Regions from separate parts of the Pantoea sp. GW821-FHT03E06 genome, predicted to be linked through region 2. Evidence: predicted binding sites of a transcription regulator. Region 2 holds the regulator's gene; each other region holds the start of a gene.
What was found. The regulator Fur, encoded in region 2, represses iron uptake genes when iron is present. The targets are predictions, from matches to a motif close to ATAATAATGAGAACNACTATCAA.
Positions count from the first base shown of each region.

Region 1: AC07WB_RS02390 (isochorismate synthase) is a predicted target of Fur. The motif match lies at 2,513-2,535, and genes of this name have one in related genera.
Region 3: fhuA (ferrichrome porin FhuA) is a predicted target of Fur. The motif match lies at 2,579-2,601, and genes of this name have one in related genera.

Region 1 covers NZ_JBWKUG010000001.1:522,021-526,284, forward strand. The annotation lists gene AC07WB_RS02385 ((2,3-dihydroxybenzoyl)adenylate synthase) at 1-1,293, opposite strand, end outside; gene AC07WB_RS02390 (isochorismate synthase) at 1,304-2,485, opposite strand; gene fepB (Fe2+-enterobactin ABC transporter substrate-binding protein) at 2,662-3,627, shown strand; gene entS (enterobactin transporter EntS) at 3,622-4,264, opposite strand, start outside.
Region 2 covers NZ_JBWKUG010000001.1:1,217,460-1,221,723, reverse strand. The annotation lists gene ybfF (esterase) at 1-458, shown strand, start outside; gene ybfE (LexA regulated protein) at 624-899, shown strand; gene fldA (flavodoxin FldA) at 1,036-1,566, shown strand; gene fur (ferric iron uptake transcriptional regulator) at 1,921-2,370, shown strand; gene AC07WB_RS05595 (hypothetical protein) at 2,431-2,826, opposite strand; gene glnS (glutamine--tRNA ligase) at 3,062-4,264, opposite strand, start outside.
Region 3 covers NZ_JBWKUG010000001.1:806,411-810,674, reverse strand. The annotation lists gene fhuC (Fe3+-hydroxamate ABC transporter ATP-binding protein FhuC) at 1-238, opposite strand, end outside; gene fhuA (ferrichrome porin FhuA) at 327-2,543, opposite strand; gene mrcB (bifunctional glycosyl transferase/transpeptidase) at 2,758-4,264, opposite strand, start outside.

The DNA.
Region 1 (4,264 bases), 700 kb from region 2:
ACGTCCTTGTACAGTGATGTAACCCTGCGCGTTAATCTCAATCAGATCGCCAGAGCAGTAAAACCCATGGGCGTCGAAGCTGGCGGCGTTATGCTCTGGGCTCTTGTAGTAGCCGCGAAAGGTGTAAGGACCGCGCGTCATCAGGCGACCAATGGTGCCAGTTGGCAGCGCATTGCCGTGCTCATCTGCAACCCACACTTCGTCGTCCTCAGAGATTGGGCGGCCTTGCGTGGTGAGAATGGTGTTCTCATCGTCGCCAAAGCGGGTGTAGTTCACCAAACCTTCGGCCATACCGAACACCTGCTGCAGCTGACAGCCCATTTCGTTCTGAATGCGTGCGGCCAGGGTTTCACCCAATTTGGCGCCGCCCACCTGAATGCGCTTCAGCGAGGCCAGCTGCTTGTTGCTGCCCCATTCCTGAATCGCCTGTAGCCACAAACTCACCGCCGGTGGCACCAAACCAGTATCCGTAACCTGATGCTTTTCAATCAGCGGGAAACACAGCGTCGCGCTGGGATCGGCGGCCAATATCACCTGTCCACCCGCGTAAAATACGCCGAGTGAACCGGGTGAACTCATGGCGAAGTTATGCGGGGCGGGCAGGGCGATGAGATAGCGCGTATCGGCGGTTACCTCACAGATCTCATCACTGGCGCGAATGCTGTAGTAGTAATCGTTGTGGGTGCGCGGAATCAGCTTTGGCGTGCCGGTGCTGCCGCCTGAGAGTTGGAAAAATGCCACTTCATCGGCGGCAGTTGGCGTGGCGACGAAATTACCCGCCGCTTCCGCCATCAGCGCTTCCAGCGTGTTTTCCGGCTGATTGTCATTGCGTAAAATCACCTGCTGCAGCGAAGGCTGCGCGTCGCACAGTGCGCTGATAAAGGTGTCGTCAGCAAACAGCGCATGGGTGCGATCGGCAATCAGCAGCTTGGGCTCAATCTGCGCCGCATAGGCGCTGAGTTCGGTACGCTGATGGCTGAATAGGGCGAAAACTGACGCCACGCCGAGCTTAAACAGTGCGAATACCGTGACATAAAAATCAGCCACGTTGCCGAGCTGCACCAGCGCGGTATCGCCACTCTGCAGGCCGCGACGCTGCAGCGCAGCGGCCAGATTGCTGCTTAGCACATCCATTTCGCGATAGCTGATGTGACGATCGCCATCAATCACCGCAATGGCATCGTTGTGCTGATGACGCGCCAAAATATCGGTCATCGGTACATCCAGCCAGTAGCCTTTTTCGCGGTAGCGCGCGGCCAGATCGTCCGGCCAGCGAGTATAGGGAATGCTCATGCTCTTTCCTTTATTGCAGTCCAAAGGCGCGCAACATGGTATCCAGCTTCACGCCGGTTTCGCGCCATTCTGATTCAGGTTGGGAGTCGGCGACGATGCCCGCGCCGGCAAACAGCCGCACACGCGTGCCGTGCACGGTGCCGCAGCGGATAGTCACTACCCATTCGCCATTGCCTTCGCTATCGCACCAGCCGACGATGCCGCCAAACAGCTGGCGATCAAAGGGTTCCAGCTGCTGGATGAGCTTCTGCGCGCGCTGATGCGGGAAGCCGCTCAGCGCCGGCGTTGGATGCAGCAGGCAGGCCAGCGACAGGGCATTTTCCTGCTCATTCTGGACTTCGCCGTCAATTTGCGTCGCCAGATGCCACAGCGTAGCGGTGGTGATCAGCGAAGGCGTGCTCGGTACTGACAGCAAACGGCTGCGCGGCTGCAGCGTATCGCGCATCGCGTCGGTCACCAGTTTGTGTTCATGGCGATCTTTGCTGGAATTCATCAGCGTGTTACCTGCCGCGCGATCCTGCTGCGCATCGCCATGATTGCGCCGTGCAGATCCGGCGAGCGGACAAGAACTGAAATCGCGACCTTGTTTACGCAGCATCAGTTCCGGGCTGGCACCGATCAGCGCACCGCCTTGCGGCAGCGGCAGATGGAAATGGTAGCTATTCGGATTCTGCGCAATCACGCGCTGCATCAACGTTGCCGTATCCACCGGCTGCTCCGTGACGATATCCATCAGGCGCGACAGCACCACTTTATCCAGCTCGCCGCGCTGCGTGGCTGCTACCGCATCTGCCACCATATTGAGGAAGACATCGTGGTCTGGTACCGGCGTGCGACGGCGCACCTCTGGCAGATCGCTGATGCCTTGCGGCAGTGCGTTTTGCAGGTCGTCTCGATTGAAGGTCTGATGGGCTTCGGGAATAAACAACGCCGCAGGCTGGCTGACATCGAATGGGATCGCCCCGACCAGAATCGGATTGGCGATGCCCTGTTTTTTCGCGGCAGCAAAGTGCTGACGCAGCTGTTGTTGGAAATCACCCTGCAGCGACGCGGCATCATGTACCGGCGCGCTAATGGTGGTATAGCATCCTTGCGTTGCCAAACTGCGCCACGGCGAGGTAAAGAGAAAACCACGGCAAAGCGCGGAATAATCCTTCAGCCAGGCATTTTCAAACGTGGTCGTTTCCACCATAATTTTCACCTATAAATGATAAGATTATTAAGAATGATTATCATTTTTATTATGGGCCTGTAACCTACGTCGATTGGGCAAAAGTGTCAATCCATTCGCGGGATTTCAGCGACCTTTTGACGTAATCAGGCGCTGACGCTGAACAGGGCAATATGCTAAAAAGTGGGCTAAAACTTATGAATAAATGCGGTTTTTGGGCTATTGCAGCCCTATTGAGTGTTTTCCAGATTTTCACCAGCGTCGCGCATGCCGAACAAGGTTGGCCGCGCACCCTTCAAGGGGCTAACGGATCGCTCACCTTAAACAAAGCGCCACAGCGTATTGTTTCCACCAGCGTCACGCTGACCGGTTCGCTGCTGGCGATTGATGCGCCGGTCATCGCCTCGGGTGCGACTGCACCCAATAGCCGTCTGGCCGACGAGCAGGGTTTCTTCCGCCAATGGAGCGAGGTCGCCAAACAGCACCAACTCAAACGTCTGTACATTGGTGAACCGAGTGCCGAAGCGGTAGCAGCCGAAGCGCCGGACCTGATCATCGTCAGCGCCACCGGCAATGACTCCGCCATCAAACTCGTCGATCAGTTCTCTGCCATCGCACCGACGTTAGTGGTCAACTACGACGACAAAAGCTGGCAGGATGTGGTCACACTATTAGGCCAGGCCACCGGCCAGGAGGCTCAGGCGGCACAGCGTGTTAACGCCTTCAACGATCGCGAAGCCGCGCTGAAGAAAGCCATCACGCTGCCGCCGCAGCCGGTTTCCGCCATGGTGTGGAACGGCGGTGGGCGCGCGGTCAACCTGTGGACCGCCGCCTCGGCGCAGGGCAAGCTGCTGGAACAACTCGGTTTCACCCTGGCGGTGCCGTCGGCCAGCGTGGAGCAGAGCCACAGCATGGGACAGCGTAAAGACATCATTCAGCTGTCAGGCGAAAATCTCGCCAGCGGCCTGACGGGTAAAACCTTCCTGCTGTTTGCCGCCGACGATAAAACCACGCAGTCGGTGCTGAGCAATCCGTTCCTGGCGCAGAATGCTGCGGTGCAAAACAAGCAGGTGTACGAATTGGGTGTCGATTCGTTCCGTCTCGATTACTACAGCGCCAGCAATCTGCTCGCGCGTCTGGAAAAACTGTTCGTTAAATCATGATGCCTGTTCCGCCAGCTCTGGCGCTGGCGGGTGGTAACGACGTAAACGCCCCATCACTAACCACATCACCATGCCCAGCAGCGCCGCGGCGAAGCCAAACACCGCAGCGGCCTGCGGTGGCAGCAGCCAGGAACCCATCGCGCCAATCACTGCCGCACCTATCGCGTCGCCGGTGACGTTCTGTGCCGTCCACAACCCATTGATGCGACCAAGCAAATGATCGGGCGTGAGCGCTTGAATCATCGCGTATTGCACCAAGCTATTGATGGCGCTGAAGTAACCGAAGGCGATCAGGCAAGCTAACGCCAGCGGCAGGTTCGGCATCAGGCTAAACAAACCAAGGGCGATAAACGCCGCAATCGCGCTGCCGAGTATTAACTGCCCTGGACGCGCGGCGTGTTTCAGTTTGCCGCTGGTCAACGCGCCCACCGCGGCACCGAGCGGCACCGCGGCGTAAAGCAAACCCAGCTGGTCAGCACTCACTGACCAATGAGGCGCGAGTGCGGGATAGAGCACGCGTACCGCGCTGGCTAAGGTTACCAGCGCACCAATCAACGCCACCATGCCGACAATCGGGCTGGCAAAAAGAAACTGCACGCCAGCGGCCAGGGATTTCAGCGGATGTTCACGCGGCTGC
Region 2 (4,264 bases):
CTGAACGCATTGAGAAAATGGTGATGATCGATATCGCGCCCGTTGATTATCAAACGCGCCGCCATGACGAAATTTTTGCCGCCATCCGAGCCGTTACTACCGCTGGCGTCACACGTCGTAGTGAAGCGGCAGAGGTGATGCGTCAGCACATTAATGAGGACGGCGTGATTCAGTTCATCCTCAAGTCGTTCGTCGAAGGTGAATGGCGCTTTAACGTGCCGGTGCTGTGGGATAATTACACCACCATTTCCGGTTGGGAAGAGGTGCCTGCCTGGCCGCATCCGGCGCTGTTTATTCGCGGCGGTGACTCGCCTTATCTGGATAATCAGCATCGCGATGCGCTGCTGCGTCAATTCCCTCAGGCACATGCGCACGTTATCAGCGGGGCCGGACATTGGGTGCATGCCGAGAAACCTGATGCGGTTTTGCGCGCGGTTCGGCGGTTTTTTAATCTGTAAAAGCAAAAGCTTGCCGCGCGTGCTTTAGGGTTGGCGTCAGGGAAGGCGCTGGAGTATGATGTCGCGCTAAAAATTTGCCACGGATATTTTTACCGTGGTCGGGCCGATAATGTTTTAATCGCGCAGCGCCTTTCCGCCGTTCGCGCCCACTCAGTTTTACAAACCATGGCAAAAGAACAGACAGACCGCACCACGCTTGATCTCTTCGCAGACGAGCGGCGTCCTGGTCGCCCTAAAACTAGCCCGTTGACGCGTGACGAACAGCTACGCATCAATAAACGTAATCAGCTCAAGCGCGATAAAGTGCGTGGGTTGCGTCGTGTTGAGCTGAAAATGTCCAGCGAGGCGGTTGACGCGCTCAGTACGCTGGCCGATCAGCAAAACATCAGTCGCAGCGAATTGATTGAACAAATGCTGCTGGCACAGCTCAAACTGTCTTAGCGTGCCCAGACCGCACGCTGGAACAAAAGTCACGGCTTTACAAGTTCCGCACTTTTTACCGGTCTGCTATTATTCGCATAACTGTGCAGTCAACTGACTTACTTTCACAATCAGGATTTAAGAGGTTACCTAACCCATGGCAATCGTAGGCATTTTCTTCGGCAGCGATACCGGCAACACTGAAAACATTGCAAAAATGATCCAGAAACAACTGGGTAAAGATGTCGCCGAAGTGCATGACATTGCTAAGAGCACCAAAGAAGATCTCGATGCATTCGACATCCTGCTGCTGGGCATCCCGACATGGTATTATGGCGAAGCGCAGTGTGACTGGGATGATTTCTTCCCCACGCTGGAAGAGATTGATTTCAATGGCAAGCTGGTAGCACTGTTTGGTTGTGGCGATCAGGAAGATTACGCCGAATACTTCTGCGACGCGATGGGTACCATTCGCGACATCATCGAGCCAAATGGTGCGGTTATCGTCGGCCACTGGCCTACCGAAGGCTACCATTTTGAAGCATCTAAAGGTTTGGCCGATGATAAACACTTCCTCGGTCTGGCGATTGACGAAGATCGTCAACCCGAACTGACCAATGAACGCGTTGAGAAATGGGTGAAACAGATCTTCGATGAGCTGCAGCTGAAAGAGATTATTGAAGCCTAATCCCCTTCTCTGCCCGATGTGGGCGCTATCTCACATCGGGTAACGGAATTTCCTATAAAAATAATAGCTACGGTTTTTTAACTTTTCCCCGCAAATCTGTAGAATACCCGCAATGGTCATCCGCTTATTCCTCTGGCTGTAGAATGAGGCTGAGTGAAATGGAATCCAAAACTTACCGGTCTTGAAGACGTTAGTGACATTATCCTTACCCTCTTTATTGATTAAGGACGTTGCCTTGGTTTTCATTTCACTGCTTGAGTTCTATAATGAGACGCAAATGAGAATGCGCGTTGACCTAAACATTCAAGGCCCCTGCGCCGCAAGTGACTAGCAAAGTAACAGGACAATATCCGCATGACTGACAACAACTCCGCATTGAAGAAGGCTGGCCTGAAAGTCACGCTCCCCAGACTGAAAATTCTGGAAGTGCTTCAGGGACCCGGACCCGAGTCCCATCACGTCAGTGCGGAAGATTTGTATAAACGCCTGATTGATATGGGCGAAGAGATTGGTCTGGCCACGGTATATCGCGTTCTTAACCAGTTTGACGACGCGGGCATCGTAACCCGTCATAACTTCGAAGGCGGTAAATCCGTGTTCGAACTGACCCAGCAGCACCATCACGATCACCTGATCTGCCTGGATTGTGGCAAGGTCATCGAATTCAGCGATGAATCAATCGAAACGCGCCAGCGTGAAATTGCCACTCGCCACGGTATCAAACTCAGCAACCACAGTCTGTACTTGTACGGTCACTGTGCTCTGGGAGACTGCCGCGAAGACGAGACGCTCCACGATAAGTAATTAAGTGTGCTATGCAGTATAAAAAAACCGGCGCTTTAGCCGGTTTTTTTATACCTGAATTCAGGCAATGAGGGTTTCTTGCAGGTAACGCCAGCGTGGAATGCTGGTGCTGCAATCAAGAACCGCCAGTGAAATACGGCTCTGATTGATGCCATTCATCATTTGTAATTCACGATACTGAATCGTCACTTCCTCACTTTGCTGCGAGATAATGGCGTGCTCGCTGGTCGCAATCCGCATACCTTCGCGTTGACCATTTAACTGGCGAAACAGCGCTTCCATCTCATTAAGATCCAACTGTTTACCTTGCGGTGTCACCATTTTAAATTGGGGATGAAAGTGCGACAAAAACAGGTCGATGCTGTCATCACTGCCTTCGACCTGATTGAAAATACGTTCGATAAGTTGATGTAAAACAACCACACTGTGCTTGGCTTCCAGAGCGAGACTTGTCATTTTTTTTCCTTTGGTAACCCGCGAAGCAACGTCTTAGAGCGCATAGCCTACCTGAAAAAAAGTTTTTCACACGGCCAAATGGATTAATTTTTCTAAAGTCAGAATAGTCGTAAACGACAAAAGAAACTTATTAACTGGCATGCAGAATAATTGATTACCCATTGCCAAATGCAGACAATAAAAAAGGGCGATTGCTCGCCCTTTCATGATCTTATCGTACTATCAGCAAAAAAGATTATTCGCCGATTTTTGCCCAGGTGTCACGCAAACCTACGGTGCGGTTAAACACCAATTGGGACGGCTGCGAATAGACGCTGTCAGCACAGAAATAGCCTTCGCGCTCAAACTGATATGGCGCCATTGGCTCAGCAGCACGCAAGCCTGGCTCAACGAAGCCCTGTTTAGTCTCCAGCGAGTTCGGGTTAATGGTGGTGAGGAAATCCTCTGCCGCTCCCGGATTTGGCACACTGAACAGACGATCGTACAGGCGGAATTCCGCCGGTAGCGCGTGAATCGCAGACACCCAGTGAATAACGCCTTTCACTTTACGGCCATCAGCAGGATCTTTGCTTAACGTGTCCACATCACATGTGCAGTAGATGCAGGTGATATTACCTTTATCATCCTTCGCCACGCGTTCAGCACGAATCACGTAAGCGTTACGCAGACGTACTTCTTTGCCCAGCACCAAACGTTTGTATTGCTTGTTGGCTTCTTCACGGAAGTCTGCGCGATCAATCCACACTTCGCGGCTGAACGGTACTTCACGCGTGCCCATCTCCGGTTTGTTCGGATGATTTGGCATGCTGATGATCTCTTCATGCCCAGCTGGCAGGTTCTCAATTACCACTTTCAGTGGATCCATAACTGCCATCGCACGCGGCGCGTTTTCATTGAGATCGTCACGAATGCACGACTCCAGTGATGCCATCTCGACGATATTATCCTGCTTAGTCACACCAATACGACGGCAGAATTCGCGGATTGATGCGGCGCTGTAGCCACGACGACGCAGACCAGAAACGGTCAACATGCGCGGATCGTCCCAACCTTCCACAACCTTCTCGCTCACCAACTGCGTCAGTTTACGCTTCGACATCACCGCGTATTCCAGATTCAGACGGGAGAACTCGTACTGACGCGGATGCACAGGAATGGTGATGTTATCCAGCACCCAATCGTACAGGCGTCGGTTATCCTGGAATTCAAGTGTGCAGAGTGAATGCGTAATGCCTTCAATGGCGTCCGAAATGCAGTGCGTGAAGTCGTACATTGGATAGATGCACCACTTGCTGCCTGTCTGATGGTGATCGGCAAACTTAATGCGATACAGCACAGGATCGCGCATCACAATGAAGCTAGAGGCCATATCAATTTTGGCACGCAGGCAGGCTTTACCCTCTTCAAAACCACCGTCGCGCATCTTCTGGAACAGCGC
Region 3 (4,264 bases), 410 kb from region 2:
TACTGCCCCAGTTTTCCACCGCATCTTCATTCAGCAGTACACGCCCTTCACTCGCCGCATGGTGACGGCCGAGCATTTTCAGCAGCGTAGATTTGCCGGAGCCGTTGTGACCGATCAGCGCCGTGACTTTGCCGGGCGCAAAGGTGAGAGACAGCGGATGAAGGAGCGTGCGGCCAGGCACCCGAAAACTAACGTTATCGAGCCTGAAAGTGGTTTCTGCGTGATGCGGATGCTGCATGATAATCCCTGGTTAATGGGCATTGTAAGGTCGCCATTAATGGCGACCAGAAACTCAGGTGCGCATAAATGCGCACCCTACAAACGCGTTAGAAGCGGAAAGTCGCGGTTCCGACAATCTGCCGCTCAGCGCCCCAATAGCAGGCGTATTCGCGGTAGCAACTGGCAACGTATTCACGATCGAACAGGTTATTCACGTTCACGCCAATCGAAGAGCCCGGCAGGCCGAAACGGGCAAGATCGTATTTCAGCGCGGCATCAACGGTGGTGTAACCGGCTACGTCAAAGTTTTGGTTAACGTTAGCCGCGTCATTGGGGCTGTAGATACCTTTACTTTCACCGACATAACGCACGCCTGCGCCCACCGTTACGCCTGAAAGCGCCGTTTCATGGAAGGTGTAATCGGTCCACAGCGATGCCATATGCTTCGGCACCTGATTTGGCGTTTTGCCCTTCAGGTTGGTGTCTTCGGTATACTCCGCATCGGTGTAGGTATAAGACGCCGTCATGTTGATGTTGGCATTCAGAGCCGCTTTAGCTTCCAGCTCAACGCCGCGTGAGCGAATTTCACCACTCTGAATACTGGCAAACGGGTGGTTAACCGTATCCGGATCGGCCGTCAGATTCTTGGTCTTCGTCAGTTGATAAACCGCAGCCGTGAGGACAACAGGACGATCTTTTGGTACGTATTTCACGCCCGCTTCATACTGTTTAGCGCGGGAAGGATCAAATGCCTGGCCATCCCAGGTTGAACCCGAGTTCGGAATGAAGGCTTCGCTATAGCTGAAGTATGGCGCGATCCCATTATCGAACACGTAGTTCAGGCCACCGCGCCAGGTGAAGGCCTGATCGTTCTGGCGATCAACCTTATCCGTCACGCGATCGTAAACCGAGTTCATGGCGTAATCGTAGCGTCCGCCCAGGGTTAACACCCAACGGTTCCATTCCATCTGATCCTGCGCGTACAAGCCGGTTTGGCGCTGCTTGTTAAGATGCTGATACGGATCATCAAACGGCGTTACGCTATCGTCGCCATATTGTGGATTGACTGCACTCAGCGGTGATGCGGTACCAAACTGCGCATCAATGTCGTTGCGGGTTCGCTGGAAATCAACACCCAGCAGCAGTGTATGATCAACCTGGCCCGTCGCAAATTTGGCTTGCGCCTGGTTATCCACCGCAAACTGATTCAGCTTTTCATTGGAAACGGCAGAGCCGCGAATGATCTCTAAAGTGGCCGGATTAAAGTTGCTGCCATAAATACTGCGATAATCGGTACGCAGATCGGCATAGCGCAGATTCTGCCGCACCGTCCAGGTATCGTTGAAGCTGTGCTCAAAGTTGTAGCCCACCATCTTGGTGTTACGCGAGATCTTGTTGCTGTCTTCGCCTTCATCAAAGTTGGTCGGCAATTTGTATTCGCTGCCATCAGGACGTTTAATGCCTACAACGGTTCCCTGACGCGGCAGCCAACCGTAATAGCCGGTTTCCGGTTCGTTCTGGAAATAGGTCAGCAGATCGAAACGGGTATTTTCATCTGGACGCCAGCTGAATGATGGCGCAATGGTATAGCGCTTCTCTTTGTTCATATCTTGCTGGGCGTCAGCGCTATGCGCCAGACCGGTGAGGCGATAACTGTACACGCCGTCATCATCAATCGAGCCGCCGAAGTCGAAACCGGTGGAGAAGAGGTTGTCAGTGCCCATTTGGAACTGCACTTCACGCAGCGTCTCCTGCGTTGGACGTTTGCTCACCAGCGATACAACGCCGCCTGGATTGCTCTTGCCATACAGCACCGAAACCGGACCGCGCAGCAGTTCGGCGCGTTCCAGGAAATAGGGATCGATCGCAAACTCTGAGTAGTTATCACCCTGCAGTTTCAGGCCATCAAGATATTGGTTGGTATTCGTTTCGCTGAAACCACGAATCGACAGGGCATCAATGACATTGGAACTGCCGCGGTTGCCGGTCAACACGCCAGGCGTATAGTTGAAAGCCCCTTTCACGCTGGTGACGTTTTTCATCGCCATCTCTTCCTGCGTGACCACAGAGATCGACTGCGGGGTCTTCTCAATCGGAGTATCGGTTTTAGTACCGGTAGCGCTACGCTTGGCGGCGATGGTAGGTGACGGTCCCCACGCGCTCTCCTGCGCAACGGCACTGCCGCCATCCGCGCTGACAACGACAGTATCTTCTGCCAGCGCCTGCGCGCTGAGCGTGCCCAGAGTCAATGAAATAAGCCAGGCCAGCGGTCGACGGGGTGAACTCGGGCGTAAAAAACAAGGATTAGTGCTTCGCGTATTCATAAGTGAGATCTCTCGAAAAAAGTCGATGCAGGCGAATACAAACGAGAATGATTATTATGACGCACGGATAATAGGCGAAATACGCCAATATTCGCAACTTGTAATGGCTTATTGCGCGGGGTTAGCGACCAGATCGCGCATATCCATGATCGCGATTAACAAAGTTGCAGGCATGAAAAAAGGGCGCCGTAGCGCCCTCTGTTTTCTCAGCATGCTATTTGCTGCCGAACATATCCTTAATCCAGCCAGCCACGCCGTCTGAATCTTTCTGCTCGTTTTGCGGCTGCTGTTGCTGCTGCTGTTGTTCTTGCTGCTGCAACTGCTGCTGCTGTTGCTGCACCTGCTCTTGCTGCTGCTGACACAGCGCATTCGGATCCAGCGACCACACCGGCAGAGAACGCCATGTGCTGCTGCCGCTACCACAGATAAAGTTACCGGCAGAATCGACGTTCATCTGCGTGATATCTTCCGGTGGCGTCAGCACCAGCGGCATCGGCGCCTGATTATCGAGATAGCGGCGATAGAGTTGCATCGCCCCGCTCGCACCGTACAGCTTCGATGTCTGGTTGTTGTCGCGGCCTACCCAGGTAATCGCCACCTCTTTGCCATCAACACCGGCGAACCAGCTGTCGATCAGGTCATTGGTGGTACCGGTTTTGCCGGCCAGATGGGCATTCGGGTAACGCGCACCCAGCGCACGCGCGGTACCATGATCTGCCACCTGCTGCATGGTGTAGAGCGTGAGATAAGCGGCCTGCGCCGGCTCCACGCGCTGCGCCTGCGGGTAGCTCTGATACAGCACGGTACCATCTTCAGCAATCACCGAGCGCACAGCCGAAAGCTCCGCGCGGTTCCCTCCACTGGCAATCGACTGGAACGCCTGCGCCACTTCAATCGGCGTCAGGTTCAATGCCCCCAGCAGCATGGACGGCACCGGATGCAGCTGATCTTTCGGCACGCCCAGCTTGGTCCAGGTATCCACGACCGCATCCAGACCCAACGTCATACCAAGGTTAACCGTCGGTACGTTCATCGAGTTGGTTAATGCATCCACCAGCATCACTTTGCCGCTGAAGCGACGATCGTCATTCATCGGTTTCCAGATGGTGCCGTTCGGCTGTTTCAGCGCAATCGGCTCATCAGCGATCCAACTGTTAAGGCGATAGCTGTTCGGCTGGCTCAGTGCGGTTAAATAGGTAGCCGGTTTCGCCAGCGAACCAATTGAACGACGCGCCTGCAGCGCACGGTTATAACCGGCAAACTGCGGATCGGCACCGCCTACCATGGCGCGCACTTCACCGCTAAAGCGGTCAACCACCACCATCGCGGTTTCCAGATCCTTCAGGCCACGCTGTTTTTTCAGCGTTGGAATCCCTTCCACCACCGCTTTCTCGGCGGCATCCTGTGAAATCGCATCCAGCGTGGTGAAAATTTTCACGCCAGAGAGATCTTTCATTTTGTCGCCGAGCTTAGCCTGCAGCTCATTCCGCACCATCTGCATAAATGCCGGCTGCGGCGTGATGACACCGCCTTTCGGCTGCACGCCAAGCGGACGCGCCGACAGCATGTCGTAAAGCTCCTGATCGATGACGTTCTGCTGCTGCAGCAGACGCAACACCAGATTACGTCGCTCCAGTGCCAGTTTCGGATTACGCCACGGGTTATACAGCGACGCGCCTTTCACCATGCCGACCAGCATCGCCTGCTGATCGAGGCTCAGC